Regions from separate parts of the Methylobacterium sp. J-043 genome, predicted to be linked through region 1. Evidence: riboswitches for the same ligand, from Rfam matches in the RefSeq annotation. Region 1 holds a riboswitch; the other holds the start of a gene.
The links. A riboswitch is a leader RNA that binds a small molecule or an ion and turns the genes downstream of it on or off. The one in region 1 is predicted to bind thiamine pyrophosphate.
Positions count from the first base shown of each region.

Region 2: linked by a shared signal. The riboswitch ahead of thiC (phosphomethylpyrimidine synthase ThiC) and the one ahead of thiO (glycine oxidase ThiO) in region 1 are both predicted to bind thiamine pyrophosphate.

Region 1 covers NZ_JAKSYB010000061.1:88,143-99,913, reverse strand. The annotation lists gene MKK50_RS17875 (adenine phosphoribosyltransferase) at 1-88, opposite strand, end outside; gene MKK50_RS17870 (inositol monophosphatase family protein) at 163-957, opposite strand; gene MKK50_RS17865 (heme-binding protein) at 1,080-1,256, shown strand; gene MKK50_RS17860 (thiamine phosphate synthase) at 1,249-1,866, opposite strand; gene MKK50_RS17855 (thiazole synthase) at 1,873-2,682, opposite strand; gene thiS (sulfur carrier protein ThiS) at 2,685-2,897, opposite strand; gene thiO (glycine oxidase ThiO) at 2,894-4,114, opposite strand; TPP riboswitch at 4,192-4,314, opposite strand; gene MKK50_RS17840 (adenylate/guanylate cyclase domain-containing protein) at 4,436-5,707, opposite strand; gene MKK50_RS17835 (hypothetical protein) at 6,005-6,373, shown strand; gene MKK50_RS17830 (helix-turn-helix domain-containing protein) at 6,565-7,569, shown strand; gene MKK50_RS17825 (MFS transporter) at 7,578-8,921, shown strand; gene rpoD (RNA polymerase sigma factor RpoD) at 9,127-11,127, opposite strand; gene dnaG (DNA primase) at 11,329-11,771, opposite strand, start outside.
Region 2 covers NZ_JAKSYB010000063.1:352,850-364,620, forward strand. The annotation lists gene MKK50_RS19640 (COX15/CtaA family protein) at 128-1,276, shown strand; gene trhA (PAQR family membrane homeostasis protein TrhA) at 1,558-2,238, shown strand; gene MKK50_RS19650 (hypothetical protein) at 2,364-2,627, opposite strand; TPP riboswitch at 2,885-2,989, shown strand; gene thiC (phosphomethylpyrimidine synthase ThiC) at 3,064-4,956, shown strand; gene MKK50_RS19660 (flagellar protein FlaG) at 5,171-5,518, shown strand; gene MKK50_RS19665 (flagellar biosynthesis regulator FlaF) at 5,703-6,077, opposite strand; gene MKK50_RS19670 (hypothetical protein) at 6,255-6,494, shown strand; gene MKK50_RS19675 (hypothetical protein) at 6,627-6,767, opposite strand; gene MKK50_RS19680 (hypothetical protein) at 6,954-7,280, opposite strand; gene MKK50_RS19685 (metallophosphoesterase family protein) at 7,516-8,100, opposite strand; gene MKK50_RS19690 (energy transducer TonB family protein) at 8,158-9,246, opposite strand; gene tolR (protein TolR) at 9,287-9,748, opposite strand; gene MKK50_RS19700 (MotA/TolQ/ExbB proton channel family protein) at 9,833-10,534, opposite strand; gene MKK50_RS19705 (Tat pathway signal protein) at 10,606-11,088, opposite strand; gene MKK50_RS19710 (Hsp20 family protein) at 11,658-11,771, shown strand, end outside.

The sequences.
Region 1 (11,771 bases):
TGATATCGCGGAAGATGATGCCCGGCTTCGGATAGTCGGGAATCGAGCGGACCGAGTCCTTCAGGGCGGAGTGGCGACGGGCTTCCATGCGGGGTGCTCGGTTGACGGCGATGCGGGACGTTCGGTTAGAGCGGGCCGGGGGCGCAGGGCGCGCCCCGCCCGTCAGGCGGCGGCCTTGCGCAGCAGGCCGATCAGATCACGGTGCAGCACCTCGTTGCCGCAGGCCACGGAGCGGGCGGCGAGCGGCTCGGCGCCGCCATCGGCGCTGGTGACGAAGCCACCGGCCTCGCGCACGAGGATGATGCCGGCCGCGATGTCCCAGGTCTGGAGGTCGCGCTCCCAGTACAGGTCGGTCCGGCCGCAGGCGACGTAGGCGAGGTCGAGCGCCGCCGAGCCGAGCCGGCGGGTGCCGCCGGACACCGCCATCACCGCGGCGACCTCCTTGAGCAGCCGGCCATGGCTGCCGCGGCCAAGATAAGGCGTGCCGTACGCGACCAGCGCGTCGGCGAAATCCTGCCGGCCGGAGACGCGCAGGCGCCGGTTGTTGAGGAAGGCACCCTTGCCGCGCTCGGCGATGAACAGCTCGTCCTTGGCCGGATCGTAGATGACGCCGGCAACGATCTGGCCGTCGCGCTCGAGCCCGACCGAGATCGCGAAATGCGGGATGCCGTGCAGGAAGTTGGTGGTGCCGTCGAGGGGATCGACGTGCCAGGTGTGGCTCTTGTCGGTACCCTCGATGTTCCCGCTCTCCTCCATGATGAGGCCGTAGCCGGGCCGCGCCTTCATCAGCGCGTCGCGCAGCACCTCCTCCGCCTTCCGGTCTGCGGCCGAGACGAAGTTACCGGGGCCCTTGCGAGAGACCTGAAGGTTCTCGATCTCGCCGAAGTCGCGCTTGAGACCGCGGGCGGCCTTGCGCACGGCATCGACCATGACGGTCATGAGGGGAGAGTTGATCATGCGGTTCGGCTCGCAGCCCTGGCCGGGCGCCTTGCTGGAAAAGAATTCTGTCAGGGCTTCTATACGCCTTACGCCGCAGCGCCAGGGGTGATCGGCGCAGGGGCGATATCCGGCAGGGTCCGGTGCCGAAACCGAATGGGCAAGCAGAGAACAAAAAAGCCTTCGCAGGGTTGGCGGCCTCGCCGGGCGGATTCCCGCTGGTTGTCGAGGGCCGAATCGTCGGCGCCATCGGCTGCTCCGGCGGCACGGGCGATCAGGATACGGTGGTCTGCCAAGCGGGCCTTGCCGCCCTCACGTGAGCGCGGCGACGAACCGGGCGGTGGCGGCACGCGGATCGGCCCCACGCATCACGCCGCCCATCACGGCGACGCCCGCTGCCCCGGCCTCGCGGCAGGCGGGGGCGTTGTCCCCGTCGATCCCACCGAGCGCGAAGACCGGCAGGCGATGGGCTGCGACGGCGCGCAATGAGGCGAGACCGAGGGCGGGACCGTAACCGGGCTTGCTTGACGTCGGGAAGATCGGGCTGAGGGTGGCGTAATCGGCGCCCATCGCCTCGGCCTCCGCGATCTCCGCGACGGAGTGGGCGGAGAACCCGATCAGCGCCCCCGCGCCAAGGATTTTGCGCGCCGCACGGATGCCGTCGATCCCGGCAGAGCCCGGCAGATGCACGCCCTGCGCCCCGGTCTCGGCCGCCAGCTCCGCGTCGCCGCCGACGATAAGACGGCCGCCGACCGGTGCCAGCAGGGCGATCAGGTCGTGGGCGAGATCCCGCCGCGTGTCCCGGTCGAGATCGCGGTCGCGCAGCCAGACGAAGCGCGCCCCGCCCGCCACCGCCGCCCGGACGGTCTCAGTCAGCGGCCGGTCCGCGCCGTGGCGGTCGGTGACGACGAGGAGCGGCGGGAGCGTCACCCGCCCTCACGAACCGACGAGGCCGAGCTGTGGGCTCGACGGCTCGGCCCGGCCGCGGCGCGGGATGCGCCCGGCCAGATGCGCGAGACGGCCCGCCTCGACGGCGTGGCGCATGGCGCCGGCCATCCGCACCGGGTCGTCGGCCTTCGCCACCGCGGTGTTGACGAGGCAGGCGGCCGCGCCCAGCTCCATCGCGATGACCGCGTCCGACGCGGTGCCGATACCGGCATCGACGATCACCGGCACCTTGGCCCGGCGGCAGATCAGCTCGATGTTGGCCGGGTTGGCGATGCCCATGCCCGAACCGATCAGCGAGCCCATCGGCATCACCGCGGCACAGCCGAGATCGGCCAGCCGCTCGCAGACCACGGGATCGTCGTTGCAGTAGGGCAGTACCGTGAAGCCGTCATCGACGAGATGGCGGCAGGCTTCGAGCAGTTCGGTGACGTCCGGATAGAGCGTCTCGCGGTCGCCGATGACCTCGACCTTGATCCAAGACGTGCCGAGCGCCTCGCGGGCGAGTTCAGCGGTCATGATCGCGTCGCGGGCGGTCTCGCAACCGGCGGTGTTGGGCAGGAAGCGGGCGCCCTTCAGCTTCTGGAAGGTGTCCGAGCCGTGGCCCTGGAGCGAGACCCGGCGGATCGAGGCGGTGACGATTTCGGCACCCGAGGCGCGCACCGACTGCGCCATGATCTCCTGGCTGGGGTAGCCGGCCGTGCCGATGAACAGCCGTGAGGAGAGCCGGATGCCGGCGATTTCCAGCGCGTCGTCCTCGGCGGCGGAGGTCTGGGCGAGGGTGGTGTCGTGATGATTCATGGTCAGCCTCCCTGCATGGCGCGGACGATCTCGATCCGGTCGCCCTCGTTGAGTGACGTTTCGGCCCAGGCCCCCTTGCGCACCACGCGGCCGTTGACGGCGATGGCGATTCCCTCGGCACTCTCGATGCCCCGCTCCTCGGCCTCCGTCGCGAACAGGACGGCGAGGTCGGTCGCCTCGCGCTCGCAGGTCTCACCGTTGACGGTCAGCCTCATGCCACGGCCCTCCCTGCGGTTTGCATCGATGACGAGAAGCGCGCCCGGCCAAAACCGCGGGCGAAGTCCGGCAGCGTGCCCTCGGTGAGGAGGGTCGCCACGGCGTCGGCGGTCGCCGGGGCGAGCAGGTAGCCGTTGCGGTGATGGCCGGTGGCGACGACGAGGCCGGGAGCGGCCTCCTCGATGATCGGCGCGTCGTCGTCCGAGGTCGGACGGAAGCCGCTCCAGACCGCGTCGATCGCCATTTCCTCGATACCGGGCAGAACCCGCCGTGCGCCCTCCAGCAAGGCGAACAACCCGCCCGCGGTGACGCCGCTGGTGAAGCCGCAATCCTCCACCGTCGCGCCGACGATGAGATGCCCGTCGCCTTTCGGCGCCATGTGCACCGCGTCGGTCCAGACCATGCGGGAGAGGGTGCCGGTGCGCTTGGTCGTGCGCAGCGCCAACGACTGCCCCTTGAGCGGCCGGACCGGCACGGCGAGGTCGCCGGGAAGCAGGCTCGCCTCCCCGCTCCAGGCACCGGCAGACAGGATCACCGTGTCTGCGGCCAGCGTGCGGCCGGCGGCGTGCAGGCCGGTGACGCGCTCGCCCCGGCGCTCCAGCCCCTCGACCGCGACACCCTCGCTGATAACGACGCCAGCCGCCTCGCAGGCGCCGAGCAGCGCGTCCATCACGAGCCGTGGGTCGACCTGCGCGTCGAGGGGGCAGAGGATGCCGGCGGTGACGTTGGGGCGCAGCAGCGGCTCACGCGCACGCACCTCCGGGCCGGACAGCCACTCGGCGGCGACACCCGAGCGGCGCTGCAGATCGTGACGGAAGCGCAGACGCTCGACCTCGTCGCGGCCGATGGCGATCACGAGGGTGCCGTCCGCGCGGTAATCGATTTCGCGGCCGGACGCCGCCTGGAGCGCGTCGCGAAAAACCGGCCAGCGGCGCAGCGACTCGAGCGCCAGCGGCAACAGCAGATCGGAGCCCGGCTCGTGCTCGGCAGCGGGCGCCAGCATACCGGTCGCGGCAAGGCTCGCACCGCTGCCGACGCTCCCGCGCTCCACCACGGCCACCGAGCGGCCGGCTTGCGCCAGCCGCCACGCGATCGACAGGCCGATCAGCCCCGCACCCACCACGGCGACGTCGGCACGCTGCGGCAACTCCGCCGGGCGCGGTCGCACCGTGAGGCTCCGGCGCTGGCCGATCGGGGAGGTCAGCAGGTCTGACATCGAAAACGTGCCTTCCGCGGGTCTGCCCGCAGGAACTGGCACCATGTGCTTCGATAGAAGCGGGTCCGCTCGAACGAGCGCCCCATCAGGTCCAATCCCTACGCCGGTATGAGCCGGATCAGGTTCGAAGGATTTCCGCGCTGCCGGCGACGGCGATAGCGGTTTCTCAGCCCCTTGTCGGGGATCTCCCTGGAACACTTCGGATGTGGGCCCCGCCGGGCGCGCGGTCAATCCCTACCGGGCCGGGGATGGGGTAAATCATCTACGACTCACACCGGACGGCGGAAGCACGCGAACGCTTGGCTTGCGTTCGTTGACGATTTATTCCGCAGCGGCCTTCGCCGCTCGTCTCCGGCCAGGGCGGTACACCGCCATCGGCTCGTCGAACCCGTCGAGGTCGTGGCTTCCGAGCGGTTCGGGGTCGCCCCACAGGAAGTCCACGAACGGCTTCGACATCAGGAGCGGCTCCTGAAGCGTCCGGTTGAGCCGCGCGAGGCGGCTCGCGAGGTTCACGTCGCGGCCGATCACGGTGAAATCGAGCCGGGTGCCGGAGCCGACATTGCCGTAGGCCGCCTCACCGTGATGCAGGGCGATGCCGGCATCGACCACCCGCTCGCCGAGACCGAAGCGCCCGACCGTGTTCGCTTCGGCAAGGGCCGCCAACGCCGCCTCTGCTGCCGTGAGCGCACTCTTGGCCGCGCCGCCGAGGTCGTCTCCCGATTCGCGGAAGATCGCGAGCAGCCCGTCGCCGAGATATTTCAGCACCTCGCCGCCCTCCCGCTCGATCGGCGGCACGAGACAGTCGAAGAACGCGTTCAGGAGATCGACCGCGCCCTCCGGCGTCCGGTTGGCGGACAGGCGCGTGTAGTCGCGCATATCCGCGAACAGGATCGCCGAGCGGATGCGGCGCACCTGCCCGCGCCGGATGTCGCCCGAGAGGATCGCGCGGTGCGGCTCGTCGCCGACATAGATGCGCAGCACCGTATCGAGCTGCTTGTTGAGAATGCGCATCTCCATCACCGCGGCGAGCGCGGGCATGACGAAGCGCAGGATCGCGATATCCTCATCGCGGAAGCCGTCCTCCGCGCGCGTGGCGAAGGTGATGCCGTTCTTGTTGCCGTTGGTGAAGATCAGGGGCGCCACGAGGTAGTGCGTGTAGCCGTCGGCCTTCAGCTCCGGGACGATCGCGTAGGCGTCCTCGGCGGTCTCCGCGAGATCGAGGCTCAGCCACTCGCCGGATTCGTGCACGGTGGAGAACGGGCTCGCTTGGTAGGCCTTCGCGGAGACCTCGCCGTGGGGAAACAGGCGCACGGTCGATCCGGCGCCGCGGGTCCAGACGCGGCCGACGCCGGAATACTCGGAATGAAGCGTGTCGATGGCCGTGGAGGCCCGGTCGATCGGCACGCCGATCGCGTTGAGGCGCTCGGCGAGCCCCGCAAGCAGGTCGTCGGCCTTGGGCAACCGGGCACCTTCACCGAGCAGCCAATCGCGGATGCCAACGCAGCGTTGCAGAGCCCCGAACGGGACGTCCTCGGCTTCCGATCCGTCGGCGAGAGCCGTCGGCGTTGGTTTCGGTGCGTCGGCGTCTCGCATCGGGGAAAGGTGGGTTCTCGGGTGCTCAAAGCAAGGCTTCGCGCGGGGCACGAACGGCGCTTTGAGCCCATGGTGGACGACGAGCGCCCGGCACGCTCGAAGCCTGGGGGACGAGCGTGACCGCATCGTGACGCGGAAGGCCGGGCAAGGTGAGCCAGCATGACCGAGATTGGGACGCTGGATCAAGTCATCGAAGCGACACGGCAATGCGCAGCGCACGCCCCGGCGCTAAGGCGGAAGCGTGGCAGGAGGATGCCTGCCGGACCCGCCGATCGATCGGCGCCAGGACGACCCGACATGTTGAGAACCGCTTTCAGCCTCACCCTTCTGGCCACCGCGGCGCTCGCACCAAGCCTTACCCTGGCTCAGGGCAAGCAGGATTTCACCCTCGTCAACCGCACCGGCTACCAGATCGACGAGGTCTATGTCGGTCCCGTCAGCCAGTCGCACTGGGGCCAGGACGTGATGGGCAAGGATGCGATCGCCAACGGCGACACCGCCGACATCACGTTCAACGGCAGCTCGAACGCCTGCAAGTGGGACATCAAGGTCGTCTACAACGACGGCGACGAGTCCGAGTTTCGCGCGGTGAACCTGTGCAATGTCAGCCGGGTGACCCTGTTCTGGAACCGCAGCGCCGGCGAGACGCGCTTCGTCGTCGAGTAGACCCGACCCGAGGCGGCTTGCCGAATGAAAAGTGCGCGGAAAGCATGCCGTTGAGCCGTCGATTGAATTACGCTTCTCAACACATCGCGAGCGCGGGACTTTCTGCACAATATCGCGCTTGCGATCACCAGAAGCGATACCGATAACTGCATGGGATCGCGGTTTTCAGATTCCCTTGCGCTCCTTGGCCCGTGTCGAACCAATCCTTCACCTTCACATCCGAGGCAGACGGCTTCGAGGGGTATCATGCGCTCTACTCGGCCGGTTCCAACGTCGCGGCGACCGATGGGACATTCCGCGCTCGCGTAGAGGCGCATCGGTTCGGCCCAATCAACGTCTTCGAGCGAACGTTAAGCAGCGTCCAGCATTGGCGTGACAGAGCCCGCGTGCGCCGCGACGGCTTCGATCACTTCGTGATTCAGTACCTGCGCAGCGGTACCTACTATGGTGGTTCCATCGACGCGGAACGCCGCCTCGCACCCGGCGATGTCATCCTGTTCGACATGAGCCGCCCGCAGCGGACGCACGTCGAATCGGCATCGACCGTGACGGTGAGCCTGAGCCGAAAACTGGTCGAGGCGGCGGCGCCCGAAGCGGGCCGCTATCACGGACATGTCTTGCCGGAGGCGGTGTCGGGTCTGCTCGGCGACCTGATGGGATCCCTCGCGCGGCGGGCCGCCGCCACCGAGCCGAGCACGGCCGAGAGTACCGCCCGTGCGCTGACCGAGTTGCTAGCCGGCGCGCTCGGGCAGGTCAGGCCCGACGACGAGGCTTCGAATGCCCTTATCGCCGATTTGCGGCGGCGGCGCGCGGAGGCGTTCATCGAAGGGCGGCTCAACGACCCCGCACTCGACGTCTCGATGGTCGCAAGGGGGGCGGGATTGTCCCGCAGCGCACTCTATCGCCTGTTCGAGCCGACGGGCGGCGTCGCACACCACATCCTGACCCGCCGCCTCGAACGGTTGAGCGGGGCGCTCCGCAATCCGGTCGAGGCCCGCTCGATCACCACCCTCACATTCGATCACGGCTTTGCCAGCGAGAGCCATTGCAGCCGCGCCTTCCGCAGCACGTTCGGCTTGCCGCCGGGCCGCTATCGCGCCGAAATGCGCCACCCGCGCGCGGGCACCGTCGGCCAGCCTCTGCCCGGTGAGAGTGCCGCGAACCTAATGTCCGCTTGGTCGCGCGCCCTCGCCTGAACCCACGGATGTCATCCCTTTCCGCGAACCCGCAACCGGGCACAGCCTCCGCCCGAGCCGGTCTCGCGGGCTGGCCGCTCGTCGCCTTGCTGGCCACGATCCAGTTTTCGGCGTTCAGTGACCGGTTTCTCCTGACGCTGGTCGCCACCCCGCTCAAGCAGGCCTTGGCTCTCAGCGATACCCAGCTCGGCCTGCTCCAAGGCTCGGCCTTCGCCCTCCCCTACGCACTTGCCCTTCCGCTGCTCGGCATCGTGGCCGACCGTGGTCGCCAGCGCGGACTTATCCTGGCAGGGCTCTCGCTCTGGAGTGCGGCGACCTTCGCCAGCGGTCTCGCAGCCGGGTTCGGCGCGCTCCTCGCGGCGCGCCTCGCGCTCGGGCTGGGTCAGGCGGGGTTCGGCCCCGCCGCTCTCTCGCTGATGACCCTGCATCTACGCCGGAATCGCCTCGGCCGGGGCATCTCGGCGCTCACCGCCGCCGCCACGCTCGGCCGCAGCTTCGCTCTCCTCGCGGGCGGGGCCGTGCTGGCATGGCTGACGGCACGGGGCGGCCTCACCCTTCCCGGCCTCGCCCCCCTCGCACCGTGGCAGGCTCTGCTCGTCCTCGCGGCGCTGCCGAACCTTGCCCTCGCAATCCTGGTGCTCCGCATCCGGCCGACCCCGCGGGCCACCGCTTCGGCACAGGCGTCGCGCAGACGCCGCGAACCGTCGCTTCGCAGCGCCCTGGCCTGGATCGCGCGGCGGCGGAAGGCGTACCTGCCGCACGTCGCCGCCGCCACGGCCGCGGTTCTCATGACGCAGACCCTCACCGCCTGGGCGCCGACCTTCTATGTCCGCGCCTTCGGCCTCACCCCGGCGGAGAGCGGCCTGCGCCTCGGCCTCCTCGTGCTGATCGCCGCGCCGCTCGGCCATTTCGCGGGCGGGCTGGCCCTGGACCGGCTGCGCGGCGCCGGGCACGCGGATGCCGCGCCGCTGCTTCTGGCGGTGGGGCTGATCCTGGCCGTGCCGATGACGGCGTTCGCGAGTTTGAGCCCCGACCTGTCCCTCTCGCTTATCGGGTTCGCCGGCCTCGTCGCGCTGCTCGGCTTCACCAGTCCACCCGGCTTGGCAGGCATACAGATCTTGACCCCGCAGCGGCTGCGCGGCCGGGTCAACGCCCTCTTCCTCGCAACCGTCAACTTGGCGGGGTTCGGCCTCGGGCCGCTTCTAGTCGGTCTTCTCAGCGACCACCTGTTCGGGGAGGCCAGCCTCGGGCTCGCCCTCCTGGCCGTCTACGCGCCCGTCGGCGTAGCGGGGACCCTGGCCGCCCTGCTCGCGCGCCGCGCTTGGCGACCGGCTCGGCGGCGCCCGGTCTGATACGGTTTATCGCCTCAGGATCTTCACTGTCTTTGCGAGACGAAGCCGTGGCAATCCAGGGCTCCGCACGATCCGGCGAAGTCGCGCCCTGGCTCGCTTCAGCTCCGCCTCGCGATGACGGAGGGGGCAAAATCCCGGGCGATCACTCTGAATCCGTGTCAAACGAAAACGGCCGCCCCGAGGGGCGGCCGGTTCAGCGTCCGGATCAGTTGTCGAGGAAGCTTCGCAGCTTCCGCGACCGGCTCGGATGCTTGAGCTTGCGCAGGGCCTTCGCTTCGATCTGACGGATGCGCTCGCGGGTCACCGAGAACTGCTGACCCACCTCTTCGAGAGTGTGGTCTGTGTTCATGCCGATGCCGAAGCGCATGCGCAGAACGCGCTCCTCGCGCGGCGTCAGCGAGGCGAGCACGCGGGTCGTGGTCTCGCGCAGGTTCGACTGGATCGCCGCGTCGATCGGTAGGACGACGTTCTTGTCCTCGATGAAGTCGCCGAGATGCGAATCCTCCTCGTCGCCGATCGGCGTTTCGAGGGAGATCGGCTCCTTGGCGATCTTCAGGACCTTGCGCACTTTCTCCAGCGGCATGGCCAGCTTCTCGGCCAGCTCCTCCGGAGTCGGCTCGCGGCCGATCTCGTGCAGCATCTGGCGCGACGTGCGGACGATCTTGTTGATCGTCTCGATCATGTGCACCGGAATGCGGATCGTGCGCGCCTGATCGGCGATCGAGCGGGTGATCGCCTGCCGGATCCACCACGTGGCGTAGGTCGAGAACTTGTAACCGCGGCGGTACTCGAACTTATCGACCGCCTTCATCAGGCCGATATTGCCCTCCTGGATCAGATCCAGGAACTGCAGGCCGCGGTTGGTGTACTTCTTGGCGATCGAGATCACGAGGCGGAGGTTGGCCTCGATCATCTCCTTCTTCGCCTGACGAGCCTCGCGCTCGCCCTTCTGCACCATCGCGACGATCTTGCGGTATTCGCCGATCTGAAGGCCGGTCTCGGAGGCGAGCGTCAGGATCTGCTCGCGCAGGTCCGCGACCTGCCGGCCGCCGCGCTCGACGAAGTTCTTCCAGCCCCGGCCGCCGAGGGTGGCGACGCGGTCCATCCAGTTCGGGTCGAGTTCGTAGCCCTGGTAGTGGCGCAGGAACTCGTCGCGGGCGACGCCGTGATGCTCGGCGGCGCGCATCAGGCGGCCCTCATGCGAAATGAGGCGCTTGTTGATGTCGTAGAGCTGCTCGACCAGCGCCTCGATGCGGTTGGCGTTGAGCGAGAGCGACTTCACGTCGGTGACGACGATGTCCTTCAGCTCGGCCTGCTTCTTGGTCTGCGCGGAGGTGACCGTGCCGCCGCCGGCCTTTAGCTCCGTCTCCTCGTTCTGGAGCTTGCGCAGCTTGCGGTAGTTCGAGGCGATGTTGTCGAAGGTTTCGAGAACGCGCGGCTTGATCTCGGCCTCCATGGCCGCGAGCGACACGTTGTTCTCCATGTCGTCCTCGTCGTCGCCGCCTTCCGGCGGGACGGCGCCTTCGGCGTCCTCCGACTCCTCGTTCTCGCTCTCCGCCTCCTGCGGCGCGCCGCGGGCGTCGGGGCCGGCATAGGTGGCTTCGAGGTCGATGATGTCGCGCAGCAGCACCTTGCCGTCGACGAGTTCGTCGCGCCAGATGATGATGGCCTGGAAGGTCAGCGGGCTCTCGCAGAGGCCAGCGATCATCGCCTCGCGACCGGCCTCGATGCGCTTGGCGATCGCGATCTCGCCCTCGCGCGAGAGCAGCTCCACCGAGCCCATCTCGCGCAGGTACATCCGCACGGGATCGTCCGTTCGGTCGGTCGGCTCGCGGGTGGTGGGGGTCGCGACCGCGACAGCACGGGTGCCAGAGGTCTCGGCGACCTCGCCGCCCTCGGCGCTCTCCTCCTCCTCGGAGGCTTCGCCGTTGGCCTTGGCCTCGGGCGCGGCCTCTTCGGATTCCTCCGCCTCGACCACACGGATGCCCATGTCGTCGAGCTGCGCGAGAACGTCCTCGATCTGGTCGCCGTCGACCTGACCGTCCGGGAGGACCTCGTTGATCTCTTCGTAGGTGACGTAACCGCGCTTCTTCGCGAGCTTGACCATCCGCTTGACGGCGGCATCCGTCAGGTCAAGGAGCGGGCCGTCCGTCGGTTGATCCTGGGCGGCGTCCGCATCGTCCCGCTCGGTTGCCTTCGTTGCCATGCTCAGCCTATTGTTCTCGTGGCGGCGCCGCAGGCTGAGCCCGCGCTCCGCGAAAGACCCGTCGCAATGTCTTGGAATGGCGCGCTTGTCGAGTGCCCGCGCCGATTCTCGTTGCATCCGCTTTAACTTGCCGTGCGTTGACCGACCGTTAACCAAATCGGCCCCTCGCCGCCGTCACCCTACGGTCACGCCGACGCGAATTCATTCCTCATGAGAGACCTCCGCTTCCGCCTCGGCCGCAGCGATCACTGCCAATTGCTGTTGCACATCGCATAGCCACGCGAAATTGGCCTCGGATCCGTCCTCGGCAAGATCTCTTTCAGCTTGGTGAAGTTCGCTATGTAGCGCTCCCGTCTGCCGGTGCAAGATCACGGCCTGATGCAGGGTCTGTTCGAGACGCTGCGGGTCGGCGTTCGGATCGAGCGTCCAGCGGTCGCCGGAGCTGACCAGGGCGAGCAATCGGGCATGGGCCTCTTCCAGCCCCGCACGACGCAGCCGCGCCTCCATCAATTCGGCTTCCGGGGTGCCGGCCTCCGCCGCCCGGTCGAGCAGGAGAGTGCGCAGCGCGCAGGCATCCGGGTTCATCAGTTCGAGGGCGGCGAGCGCCTCCTCCTCGATCCCGAGCAACTCCGGGTGCGCGAGCA
Region 2 (11,771 bases), on a different contig from region 1:
AGGAAAACAGGGGGATCGCCTGAGGCGATCCCCCCTGCATGCGTCATAGCTCGCGTTGCGCGCGGGGTCCCGCTTCCCGTAAGCCACACCCGAACGTTCCCGGCCGCCGGACCTGACGCGCGAGACCATGAGACTGTCGACGAACCCGACCCTCGACCGCTTCGACGCCGTTCCGGCGGCCTCCTACCGCCCCGGACACGGTGCGGTGCGCGCGTGGCTCTATGGGCTCGCCGTGCTCGTCGTCGCGATGGTCGCCGTCGGCGGCGCGACGCGGCTCACCGGCTCGGGCCTCTCGATCACCGAGTGGCGGCCTGTGACCGGCGTGGTCCCGCCGCTCGACGCCGCCGACTGGGCGGCGGAGTTCGACAAGTACCGCGACACGCCACAATTCCGCATCCTCAACCAGGGCATCGGGCTCGACGGCTTCAAGACGCTGTACTGGTGGGAATGGGGGCACCGCCTGCTCGGGCGGATCGTCGGCCTCGTGTTCTTCCTGCCGTTTGCGTGGTTCTGGGCCCGCGGCATGCTCGGGCGGCGCCTGCTCACCGGCCTCCTCGGCCTTGGCCTGCTCGGCGGGCTTCAGGGCGCCATCGGCTGGATCATGGTCGCCTCGGGCCTCCAGCCCGGCATGACGGCGGTGGCGCCGCTCAAGCTCGCACTCCACCTCACTACCGCGAGTCTGATCCTCGCCGGTCTCGTCTGGCTCGCCGCCGGCACCCGCCCGCGGGCGCTCGCTCCGGCGCCCGAACCGGTGCGGGTCGTCGCTTGCCTGTTGCCGGCCCTGGTGCTGGTCCAGATCTGGCTCGGCGGGCTCGTTGCCGGCTCGAAGGCGGGCCTGCTCTACAACACGTGGCCGGACATGGACGGCGTTCTCGTGCCGCCGGCCCGTATGCTGTTCGACAAGGTGCCCTTCATCGAGAACTTCATCGACAACCTCGCCCTGGTGCAGTTCAACCACCGCCTCTTCGCCTATCTCGTGGTGCTGGCGGCCATCGCCCACGCGGTCCAGGCCGCGCTTACGGCGCCCAGAAGCGCCGCGGCGGGCCGGGCGATGGGCGTGGCGGCGCTGGCAACGGCACAGATGGGTCTCGGCATCGTCACCCTCCTGTTGCAGGTGCCGCTCTGGGCGGGTCTGGCGCATCAGGTCTTCGCCATGGCGGTGCTGATCATGGCCACCGTCCATGCCCGCCTTGCCCTCGGCGTGCCCGCCGCCTCCGCGCCCATGGGGGCGGAGGTGCCGATCGGGCTGGAAGCGCTCGCCGGCCGCGGCGCCTGAAACGGCTCCGCGGCATTCCAGCGGTTTGGCGCGAAACCTGCTCGGCGTCCGCGTCCGGTTCATGAAACCGTCGCGATCAGCTTCGATGCTGGGGGAAAGCTCGGAATGGAACCTTGGCCGACTGCGATGCAGCATAGAAAGCAGCGTACCTTGCAGCGCAAAAGGTGGGCTCCAGTCGTCGTCACAGCAATTTCGGTGGAAGACTCTGCTCTCGGTAGTCCGACGATGGAACGACTCGCCGCTCTATAGAATTAAATACCTCGCCAACACAGGAGCAGAGGATGTTTCTGGCCGAGGACGGACGCCCGCTTGCGCTGACATGGAACTACACGCCCAGTGAATTGCGGGCGGACGGTGTAGTCCATATCGCAGGTATCGCCCTCGGGTTTCTCGGCGCGATCTGCTTGATCGCGATGGCAGCCCTCAACCATCTCGGGTGGATCGAACGGGCCTCTCTGCTGGTCTACGCCACCGCGTTGCTGGCGATGCTCGGCGCATCTGCCGCCTACAACATGTGGCCGGTGAGCCCGCGCAAGTGGATCCTGCGCCGTTTCGACCATGCCTTCATCTATCTGATGATCGCCGGCACCTACACGCCGGTGGTGGCGCTGGTCGGCTCCGGCCCCGTCGCCTGGACGCTGCTCGCCCTGATCTGGACGGTGGCCCTCACCGGCATCGCCATCAAGATCCTGATGCCCGGCCGCTGGGACCGGGTCTCGATCGTGCTCTACCTGATGCTCGGCTGGAGCGGCGTCCTTGCCTACGAATCGGTGATCTCGGGGCTCACCCCGTCCGCCCTCTGGCTCCTCGCTATCGGCGGCCTGCTCTACTCGGGCGGCGTGGTCTTCCACGTCTGGCGCAGCCTGCCGTTCCAGAATGCGATCTGGCACGCCTTCGTCCTGGCCGCGACCGCCTGCCATTACGGGACGATCATGGCGAGCGTGCTGCACGCCGGGGCGTGAACGGTCCTGCCTTTCCCGGCACCGGGCTGCGAAGCCGTTGCCACGCGCGATGTCGATGCAGCGCGTGAGCTGGGAACAAGCAAAAACGCGCGAAACCCGGCCGATGGCCGACGGCGCCTGAATGCTCAGGCCGGCTCGGAGATGCTGCTGCCCTCGCCCAGGGTGTCGGAGGCGCGCTCGACGGCGCTGATCGCATCGAGCAGGTGCTGCACGCTGCGCTCCACCTCGATCCGGGGCCGGTCCATGCCGGCCGCCCGCGCCACCAGCCCTTCGAGCTGATCGAGAACGTCCAGGAGGTCGCCCGCGACAGCCGCGACGTCGCAGCCGGCGCGGGCCGGCGTGGCGGGGGCAGGGGGGCGGCGGAAAGGGATGACCGTGCTCATCGCCATCGTGTGTCGCGAAAAGGCGGGCGCGTGGCCACCCGCCGACCGGGCGTCATCCACACCCAAGCCGCAGCGCGGGGTCGCCAAAGGAGGCTTCCCGGCTCAATTGGTGAGTTTTTCGTCGAAACCGTGGCTCGAATCCGCGGCAATCGGTCAAGCTTTGCCGCCGTGACACCGGGCCAGTTCCGAACCAAAAAATCTTTCCTCCGAATCGGCCCGTTCCGGCGATGCATTGACAAGGATCGCGCCGAAGCAGAGGCTGGAATCGTTCCGAGGGGGGCCCCGTATGGGGCTGAGAGTGGGCAGGCGCCCTGACCCTTGAACCTGATCCGGCTCGTACCGGCGGAGGGACGGGAACCAGTGGCCGCTGCTCACAAGCAGCATCGGCCAGCCGCACCATCGTCGGGACCACGGGTCGCCTCCCCTATCAGGAGCGACAGCGATGAACGCACCCGTCCGTCCCAAAGATCTTCCCAACGGCAATCCCGCCAGCGTGACCACCGGCCCCGTGCAGGGCTCGCGCAAGGTCTATGCCGAGGCGCCCGGCCGCCCCGACATCCGCGTGCCCTACCGGGAGATCGCCCTCTCCGACCCGAAGGAGGAGCCGGTGCGGGTCTACGACCCGTCGGGCCCCTACACCGAGACCGATGCGGGCATCGATCTCGAGAAGGGTCTGGCCCCGGTCCGCGAGCCGTGGATCGTCGGGCGCGGCTACGCCGCCGTGAAGCCGCGCGAGGTGAAGCCGGAGGACAACGGCTTTGCCGCCGCCGACAAGCTCGTGGCGCCGTGCCCCGCCGAACGCACGATCCGCCGGGCGGAGCCGGGGCAGCTGGTCACGCAATACGAGTTCGCCCGCGCCGGGATCATCACGGAAGAGATGATCTACGTGGCGCATCGCGAGAATGCCTGCCGCGCGCAGATGCTAGAGCGCGCCGAGGCCGCGCTCGCCGACGGCGAGAGCTACGGCGCGGCGGTGCCGCCCTTCATCACGCCCGAATTCGTCCGCGACGAGATCGCCCGCGGGCGGGCCATCATCCCGGCCAACATCAACCACCTCGAACTCGAGCCGATGGCGATCGGCCGTAACTTCCTCGTCAAGATCAACGCGAATATCGGCAACTCCGCCGTCACGTCGTCGGCCGCCGAGGAAGTCGAGAAGCTGGTCTGGTCGATCCGCTGGGGTGCGGACACGGTCATGGACCTCTCGACGGGCCGCAACATCCACAACATCCGCTCGTGGATCGTGCGCAACTCGCCCGTGCCGATCGGCACCGTGCCGATCTATCAGGCGCTGGAGAAAGTCGGCGGCGACCCGCTGAAGCTCGATTGGGAGGTGTTCAAGGACACGCTCATCGAGCAGGCCGAGCAGGGCATCGACTACTTCACGATCCATGCCGGCGTGCGGCTGGCCCACGTGCCGCTCACCGCGCGGCGCACCACCGGCATCGTGTCGCGCGGCGGCTCGATCATGGCGCGCTGGTGCCTCGCCGGGCACCGCGAGTCGTTCCTTTACGAGCGGTTCGACGAAATCTGCGACATCATGCGGGCCTACGACGTGTCGTTCTCGCTCGGCGACGGCCTGCGCCCCGGCTCCATCGCGGATGCCAACGACGCGGCCCAATTCGCCGAACTGGAGACGCTCGGCGAACTCACCAAGATCGCCTGGGACAAGGGCTGCCAGACCATGATCGAGGGCCCCGGCCACGTGCCGATGCACAAGATCAAGGTCAACATGGAGAAGCAGCTGACTGAGTGCGGCGAGGCGCCGTTCTACACGCTCGGCCCGCTGACCACCGACATCGCGCCGGGCTACGACCACATCACGAGCGGGATCGGCGCGGCGATGATCGGCTGGTTCGGCTGCGCCATGCTCTGCTACGTCACGCCGAAGGAGCATCTCGGCCTGCCGAACCGCGACGACGTGAAGACCGGCGTCATCACCTACAAGATCGCCGCGCACGCCGCCGACCTCGCCAAGGGCCACCCCGCGGCGCAGCTCCGCGACGACGCCCTCAGCCGCGCCCGCTTCGACTTCCGCTGGGAGGACCAGTTCAACCTCTCGCTGGATCCCGACACGGCGCGTACCTACCACGACGAAACCCTGCCGAAGGACGCGCACAAGGTCGCCCATTTCTGCTCGATGTGCGGCCCGAAATTCTGCTCGATGAAGATCACGCAGGATCTGCGCGCCGACGTGCTCGCCATGGAGGAGGCCGGCATCGTCATCGGCCAAGCCCAGCCGATGAGCGACGCCGAGCGCCAGGCCGGCATGGCGGCCAAATCGCAGGAGTTCCTGGAAGAGGGCGGCAAGCTCTACGTCGACGCGGCGGAATAAGCCGCGCCGAATACGGGATGGCCGCCCGGCGGGCGGCCATCCTCGCAAAAGCCATCGCTTGATGCGAATTCGCGAAAATTCTTCAGGTCATCGTTACGGATCGGTGAGGCTGGCCGGCATTCCCGGGGGACAAGCGGCGGGCCTTAAGATTCCGGTAGCGACGCACGCAATCTCCTGAGGTCCGGCCTCGCGCCGGAACCGAAGGAATGCAGCCATGGACCCGATCAGGGCCGCGGCCTCGACGCCGCCCGTCTCCACCGCCCCCATCACCCCCGTCCGACCGGTCGCGGAGACCGTTCGCGACGAGGCGCCCGCCTCCCGCGTGCTCGATCCCGCGGTCACCGTCGCCGTGAGCCCCGAGAGTGCGGACACGAAACCGTCCGAGCCGGAGCGGCGTGCCTATACCCGCGATGCGGACAGCCAGAGCCTCGTTTTCCGTGTCACCGATCCGCAGACCGGCGATGTGGTGATGCAGATTCCCGACGAAGTGATCCTCAAGGCGCGGGCCTACGCGCGGGAAGCAGCTCCATCTCCGGGCGAGCGCATCGCCAAGACGGCCTGATACCAAATCCGTTCGATCCCTTCGGGATGGCGGATCTGGTATGACCAGCCATCCGACGGGACCGGACGTGCGGGCACGCGCGCGCCGCGTCGGCCCATGGTTTCAACGGCCCAGATAGTACGCCGCTGCCGAAGGCGATCCGCTCCGGCGGCTCTGAAGCGATTCGGTTGCTGGAAGCCGGCCTTTACACCCCCGGCCCGGCGTCGCCCTGAAGCCCCGCAGCGATGTGGTTGTTGAGCGAGACGAGCGACTCGATCTTCTGCGCGGTCGGCTCGATCATCGTGTCCAGGATCGTATGGAACACGTAGGCCGAGAGCTGCGCCATGCCGGTGCGGACCTCGGCGGGGAGCGGGCTGTTCGGCTCGGTCGCGGCGGACGCCAGGATCGTCCAGACACGCTGGTTGAACGTCAGCGCGTCGTTGAGCGCCGGCCCCGCCTCGATCTGTGAACCGAGGGACTGGAGACGGCCGGCGGCCTTCAGCAGAACGGCTGCCTCGGCTTCCCGAGGGGAGAGCGCCACGCGCGAAGCCTTCGCATAGGCATTGGCCGCGTACTGCATCGTCAGTGTTCTCCCTGCGCCGCCCTCGGCCGATCGCAGGCGAATCAATGCATCGTTTTTGTTAAAAGCCGGTATGCGAGCGTTCTGCCGTATTGGCGCCCCGAAAGGGGGTGAGTGCTTCGGCGTGGCGGCCGTTATGGCCAGTCCGTGCCACATCGGGTCCGGAACCCGCTTCAGATGACGAATTTCTTTCTCGGATTGATGGCCGGCTGCATCATCGCCGGTGTCGTCACCATCACCGCTGCCCGGCACCCGGCGGTGCAAATGCGACTCGGCCTCGTGCCGCCCGCTCAGGCAGCGGTCGTCGTAGCACCTCGCCCCGAGACGCCCCGCTGCCCGGTGCCGAAGACGGCGAACCAAGTCGGCAATCCGGAGATGCTGTTCTCGCGTAGCCGCCTCTGGTCGGTCGCCCCCTGAGGCCAGTCCCGATCCCTCGAGGCAGGCCTCAGGAAATCCGCTCGTTCGCTTCGCAGGGCGCGATGTCGTGTCTCGTGCGAGCGCCGCGCGGGCTTGCTGATCGGTCCCCGCCTGGATCGAGCGGAAGCCGGATCAGACGCTGCTGCTGAGCAGAAACATCACCATCGTCGTCGCAACGGTGCTGCCGAGGAAGCCGAACAGGGCCGCGGCGAAGGAGGGGCCGGTCTGCATGTCAGCGGTGGGCTGACGGAGGGCGTTGTCGGTGGCGATCATGGCAAGACCCTGAGGGGAGAAGAGAAGTTTTCCGGCGCGAAGCAATCGGTTCGATTGCAGTGAATCTGCGCTTCACGGTGACGCTTGGCGGTGCGGGACCACACTCGGACCCGCGGACGGATCCGGCTTCGGCAGCATCGGGTTAGAGGCGGTCTCGATCCGCCGGGAGCGCGGGGCCGGCCGCGGTCAGTCGCAGCGGTTGACCTGCTTGGCGGCGCGCAGGGAGCGGAGCTCGCTGCGCAGATCGATCGACACGATGTCGGCCCCGCAATCCTCGAAGGCGTCCTGCGCCTCGTGGTAGCGATCGCCGATCTCGTCGAGGGTGTCGCAAACCCGGTCGTGATTGCCGAGCTGTGCTTCCTGGCGGGCCTGATAGCGCAGAGCGCTGGCTTCCTGGATCTTGCGGCGGCCGTCGAGGCAACCCGGCGCCGCGAGCGCGGAGGAAGCCAGGGAGACGCCGACGAGGGAGGCCGCAAGGCCGGCGAAAACGGTGTGTCGCATGAGGTGACGCATGGAGCAGACCGACTTTGTTCGACCGAAGTCATGATAAGGTTAAGGAGCGTTCAGCACGCGGCCATCACAGTGTCTTCACCGATCCGGCCACTGCGTCATCGCTCGTGTCGGCTTTTGAACGGTGACGCTAAGCCGATGGTTCCGAAACTGGCCTGCAGGATCTGCCAAGATTCTTGGAAGCTTCCCGGACGATTCTTGGTGGAACATTCGGCGCACTGGGATTCGATCGACACCCCTATCCCTCCGCGGACTCCTTTTGACCGAGAACTTGGCGACCGAGATCCTGCCCGGCGCGGTTTTGGCGCGCCGTCTCCGACACACGCCCGCGGCGCGAGACGAGAATCTGGTCGAGGGTGACCGGCGCCAAGCCCTGCGTATCGACGCCGACATCGTATTGTCGCGGGATCGGCTTGAGCCGGCCGTGGGAATGGCCGTGCAGGTTGATCGCGCCGCGACCGAGGCCGTTCCAGGTGCGGAAGGCGTAGTGGCACAGTACGAGCCGGCGGCCCTCGACCTCGGTCTCCGCGTAATGCGCCACCGAGGCCCAGCCGGGCGCCGACAGGGTGGCGGGACCGTCGTTGTTGCCGACGATCAGGTGCTTGCGGCCGTTGAGCGCCTCGAGCAGGGCCGCGATGCGCTCCGGTGGGGGACCGAGGGCGAAGTCTCCGAGATGCCAGACGGTGTCGTCCGGCCCGACGACGGCGTTCCAGGCCTCGATCAGGGCCGCGTCGTGGGACGGCAGATCCGCGAAGGGGCGCCGGTCGATCCGCAGGATCCGGGGGTCGCCGAAATGCGTGTCGCTCGTGAAGAAGATGGTCATCCGCCGCGCTGTCCGGTGTGAGCGGGACAACGCGGCGGACGGGAGAACGATGCCGGCCTAACGTCCTGGGCTGAAGCGCAGCGGTACGGTGACCGGGAGGCTCGACTGCGTCACCCCGGAGGGGGCGGGCGGCAGGCTGCCGCGCACCGCCGCGAGCGCGGCGCTGTCGATGGCGCCGATCCCGCTGCTGCTGCTCAGAGACGCTCCGCTCACCGCGCCGGAGCGGCTCACGGTGAAGCGCACGGTGGCCACGCCGCCACTGGTGCCGGCCGCGGCTTCACGGTTCATCCGGCCACGGATCGTCGCGGCGATGGAGCCCTTCCAGGCGGCCATGGCGTTGGGGTCGTTGGCCGCGGCGGCCGTGCCCGTCGCGCTTTGGCGCGAGGTGGCGGCGGAGTCGCGCTGCGAATTGCCCGCCCGGGCGGCCTGGGCGCGCCGTGCGGCATCACGCTCGGTCTTCGCCTTGGCGGCCTTGATCCGCGCTTCCTTCTGCGCCTCCTCGCGCTTCTTTTCGATGATCTCCTTGCGGCGTGCCTCGCGCTTCTTCTCCAGCTCGGCCTTGCGGCGCTCCTCGATCTTGGGATCGGGCTTGGGCGGCTCCGGGGCCTTCGCCACCACGGGCGGGGGCGGCGCCAGCGGCTCCGCCTCCTGCGCCTCGGAGGCGATGATCTGCTCTTCCGGCGGCGGGGGAACCGTGTCGGGCGGAACTTCCGTCACGGCTTCCGGCGGCGGAGGCGGCGGCTGTACCTCCTCCGGCATCACCTCCGTCATCTCCGGGGGGGGCGGGGGCTTCACCTCGTCCGGTGTCTCGACCGGCTCGGCCGTCTCCGGCTCGCCCTCAGGCTTGGCCTCCTCGGGAATCTCTTCGACCCGCTGCGACTCGGCAGGCGCCTGGGTCTCGGCCTCCGCCATCTGCGGCGCGAGATCGATCGTGATCTCCTGATCACCCGGGGGCGCAGGCGGGGTCAGATGCAGATAGGTGATGCCGATCAACCCCGCGGCGTGCAGGGCCAGGGCCAGGGCGAAGGCGGCCGTGAGGCGCCCCTGGCCGCCTCCCTCGGAAGGGCCCGAGGGTAATCCCTGCCCGGCATGAGCGGGCACGGGAGCCGGCATCGGGGCAGATATCGGGGCCTGCATCGGCGGCATGGGGGCGGCCTTCGGAGCTGGCTTGGGAGCGGCCATCGGCTTAACGGGGCGTCCCTGCGGCCGGCGCGCCACCCGCCGACTGGGCAATCAGCGAGACCTTGGTGAAGCCCGCCTGACCGACGAGGCCCATCACTTCCATGATCCGGCCGTAGGGCACGTCCCGGTCACCGCGCACGAGCACGACCTGATCCGGGTTCTCCGCCCTGAGCTGCTTCAGGCGCGGCAGGATCGTCTCCGGCGTGAACCCGTCCTTGGCGATGAACGGATTGCCGTCCTTGTCGATGGAGACTTCGAGCGGCTTCTGTGACTGCGCCACCTTGGCGGCGGTCGTCTTCGGCAGTTGCACCGGCACGCCCGTCGTCATCAGCGGCGCGGCCACCATGAAGATGATCAGCAGCACCAGCATCACGTCGACCATCGGCGTGACGTTGATCTCGGACATCGGCGTGGCGTCGAGGCCGTCCTCGTCGTCGCTCGCCGAACGCGCGGTTCCCATGGCCATGGCTTCGCCCTTCCGGGTGTCGGCGACGGCCCGCCGAGCTGAGGCGGGCGCCGCGAAGGTTTCAGGAGTCGGCGAAGAGGCGGATTACTCGGCCGCCGCGGCCCGGGCGTGGGGACCGCGGTCACGGGCGAGGCGGTTGCCGAGCACCGAGATGCAGGAGACGAAGCTCGACTGGATGCGGGCGACGTCACCCGAGAGCTTGTTGTAGGCCATCACCGCCGGGATCGCGACGACGAGGCCGATGGCGGTGGCGAACAGCGCCTCCGCGATGCCGGGCGCCACGACCGCGAGGCTGGTGTCCTGGCTCTTCGCGATCGACGAGAACGAGTTCATGATGCCCCAGACCGTGCCGAACAGGCCGACGAAGGGGGCGGTGGAACCGGAGGTCGCCAGCAGCGGCAATCCGCCCTGGAGACGCTTCACCTCCAGGCTGAGCGCGCCCTTCATCGCCCGCTCGATCCGCTCGCGGCGCTCGGCCCGGCTCTCGCTCGGATCCTGGTCGCGCCACGCGTCGAGCCCCGCCTTGATCACGTGGCCGGAGATGCCCTTCTGCCCGGTATCGATGGTGCCCTCCGAGCGGACCATCGCGTCGAAGGCCTTGGCCTGCCGTTTGGCGGCGGAGAGGCGCACGATCTTCTCGAAGACGACGGTCCAGCAGGCGAGCGAGGCCACCACGAGGAGAATCATCACGCTTTTGACGATCGGGTCGGCCTGCAGGAACAGACCGATGAACGACATGTCGTGGGCTGCAGCGACCGCCTCGGCGGGCACGGACGTCGGATCCATGTGTGACTCCTCGTGGCTCCAATATGCGTCCGTCACACCCGGTCGAACCGGTGGGACGGACGCGGCCGGCCTCAGCGATCGAAGGCGGCCGATGTCTTGGTGGCGGGCTCGATCCGCTCCAGGCAGGTCTCGCGGGTGGCGTCACCGCCCTCGCAAGCGAGCACGTCGTTGAGCAGAAGACGGCCGATTTTCGGGCAGGAGAGGCCGGCGAAGTCGAAGAGCCGCACCACGGTCTTCTTCTCTTGCACCGGGCCCAACTCGACGGCGAGGCGCTTCTGGGCGACGCCCTCCGTGTCGAAGGCGAACAGATCGACCTTGAGCGACTTCAGCGCGGGCCCGCGGCTGTTGTCGACGAGCATGTAGGTGCGGCAGGCCTCGCCCGCGGGCTCGAGCCGGTTCAGTTCGATTTTCAGGGGAGGGGCGTCCGATTTGGCCGGCGGCGTCGCATCCTGTGCCATCGCGGCGGGGATCGCGGTGATCAGCGCTGCGGCGAGGGCGGCACTCGCGACGAGGCGTCCCCCGATCCCGCTGCGTCCCGGCCCTGCATCGCTCATTCCCCAGCCTTCCTGAATCACGACGATCTCATCTCCCCAATCTCGCGCCGCCCCGGAGATCCGGCGCGGGCCGCTTGACCCGAAGGCCGAAGGACTGCCGCTATCCCGCCGACATTCGCTTCGCCGTGGTTTCGACGGCACCGAGAGGCGCCGTCATCCGAGGCGGGATCACCGTGACGCGATCTCCGCCGCATGGCGATGTGCGGATACAGCAAAGGTCACGCCCGGCGCTTCCCACAGCACCGTGTACGTTTCCGGAGCGTGCCTATCCGACAAGCAGGGTGTTGATCAAGGTTTGCTAAGAATTTCAGAGCAATTCCAAACTATTGAAGAAAGCCGGCACTCGGATTGGGATTTCTCTTTTATCCCGCCACAGTTGCCGTTTTATCCCGAATCCCCATTCCCCGTGCTTCACCGCCCGCGCGGCCGACCACCCTTGATCGGCATCCGCCCACTTTCCATATCCTGATCCAAGAGCGCTGCCGCGAGGCGGGCTCGAGACCGCGAGGTGCCGCCAAGGGCTCGACGCCGTTCGATCCCCCAGGGCCTCGCCGGAGGTTTGAGCGACGATGACGCGGCCGTCCCCGTTCGGGTATCCATTCCTGCTCGGCTTCGACGAGATCGAGCAGGCACTCGATCGTGTCTCGAAGGCCGCCAGCGACGGATATCCGCCCTACAACATC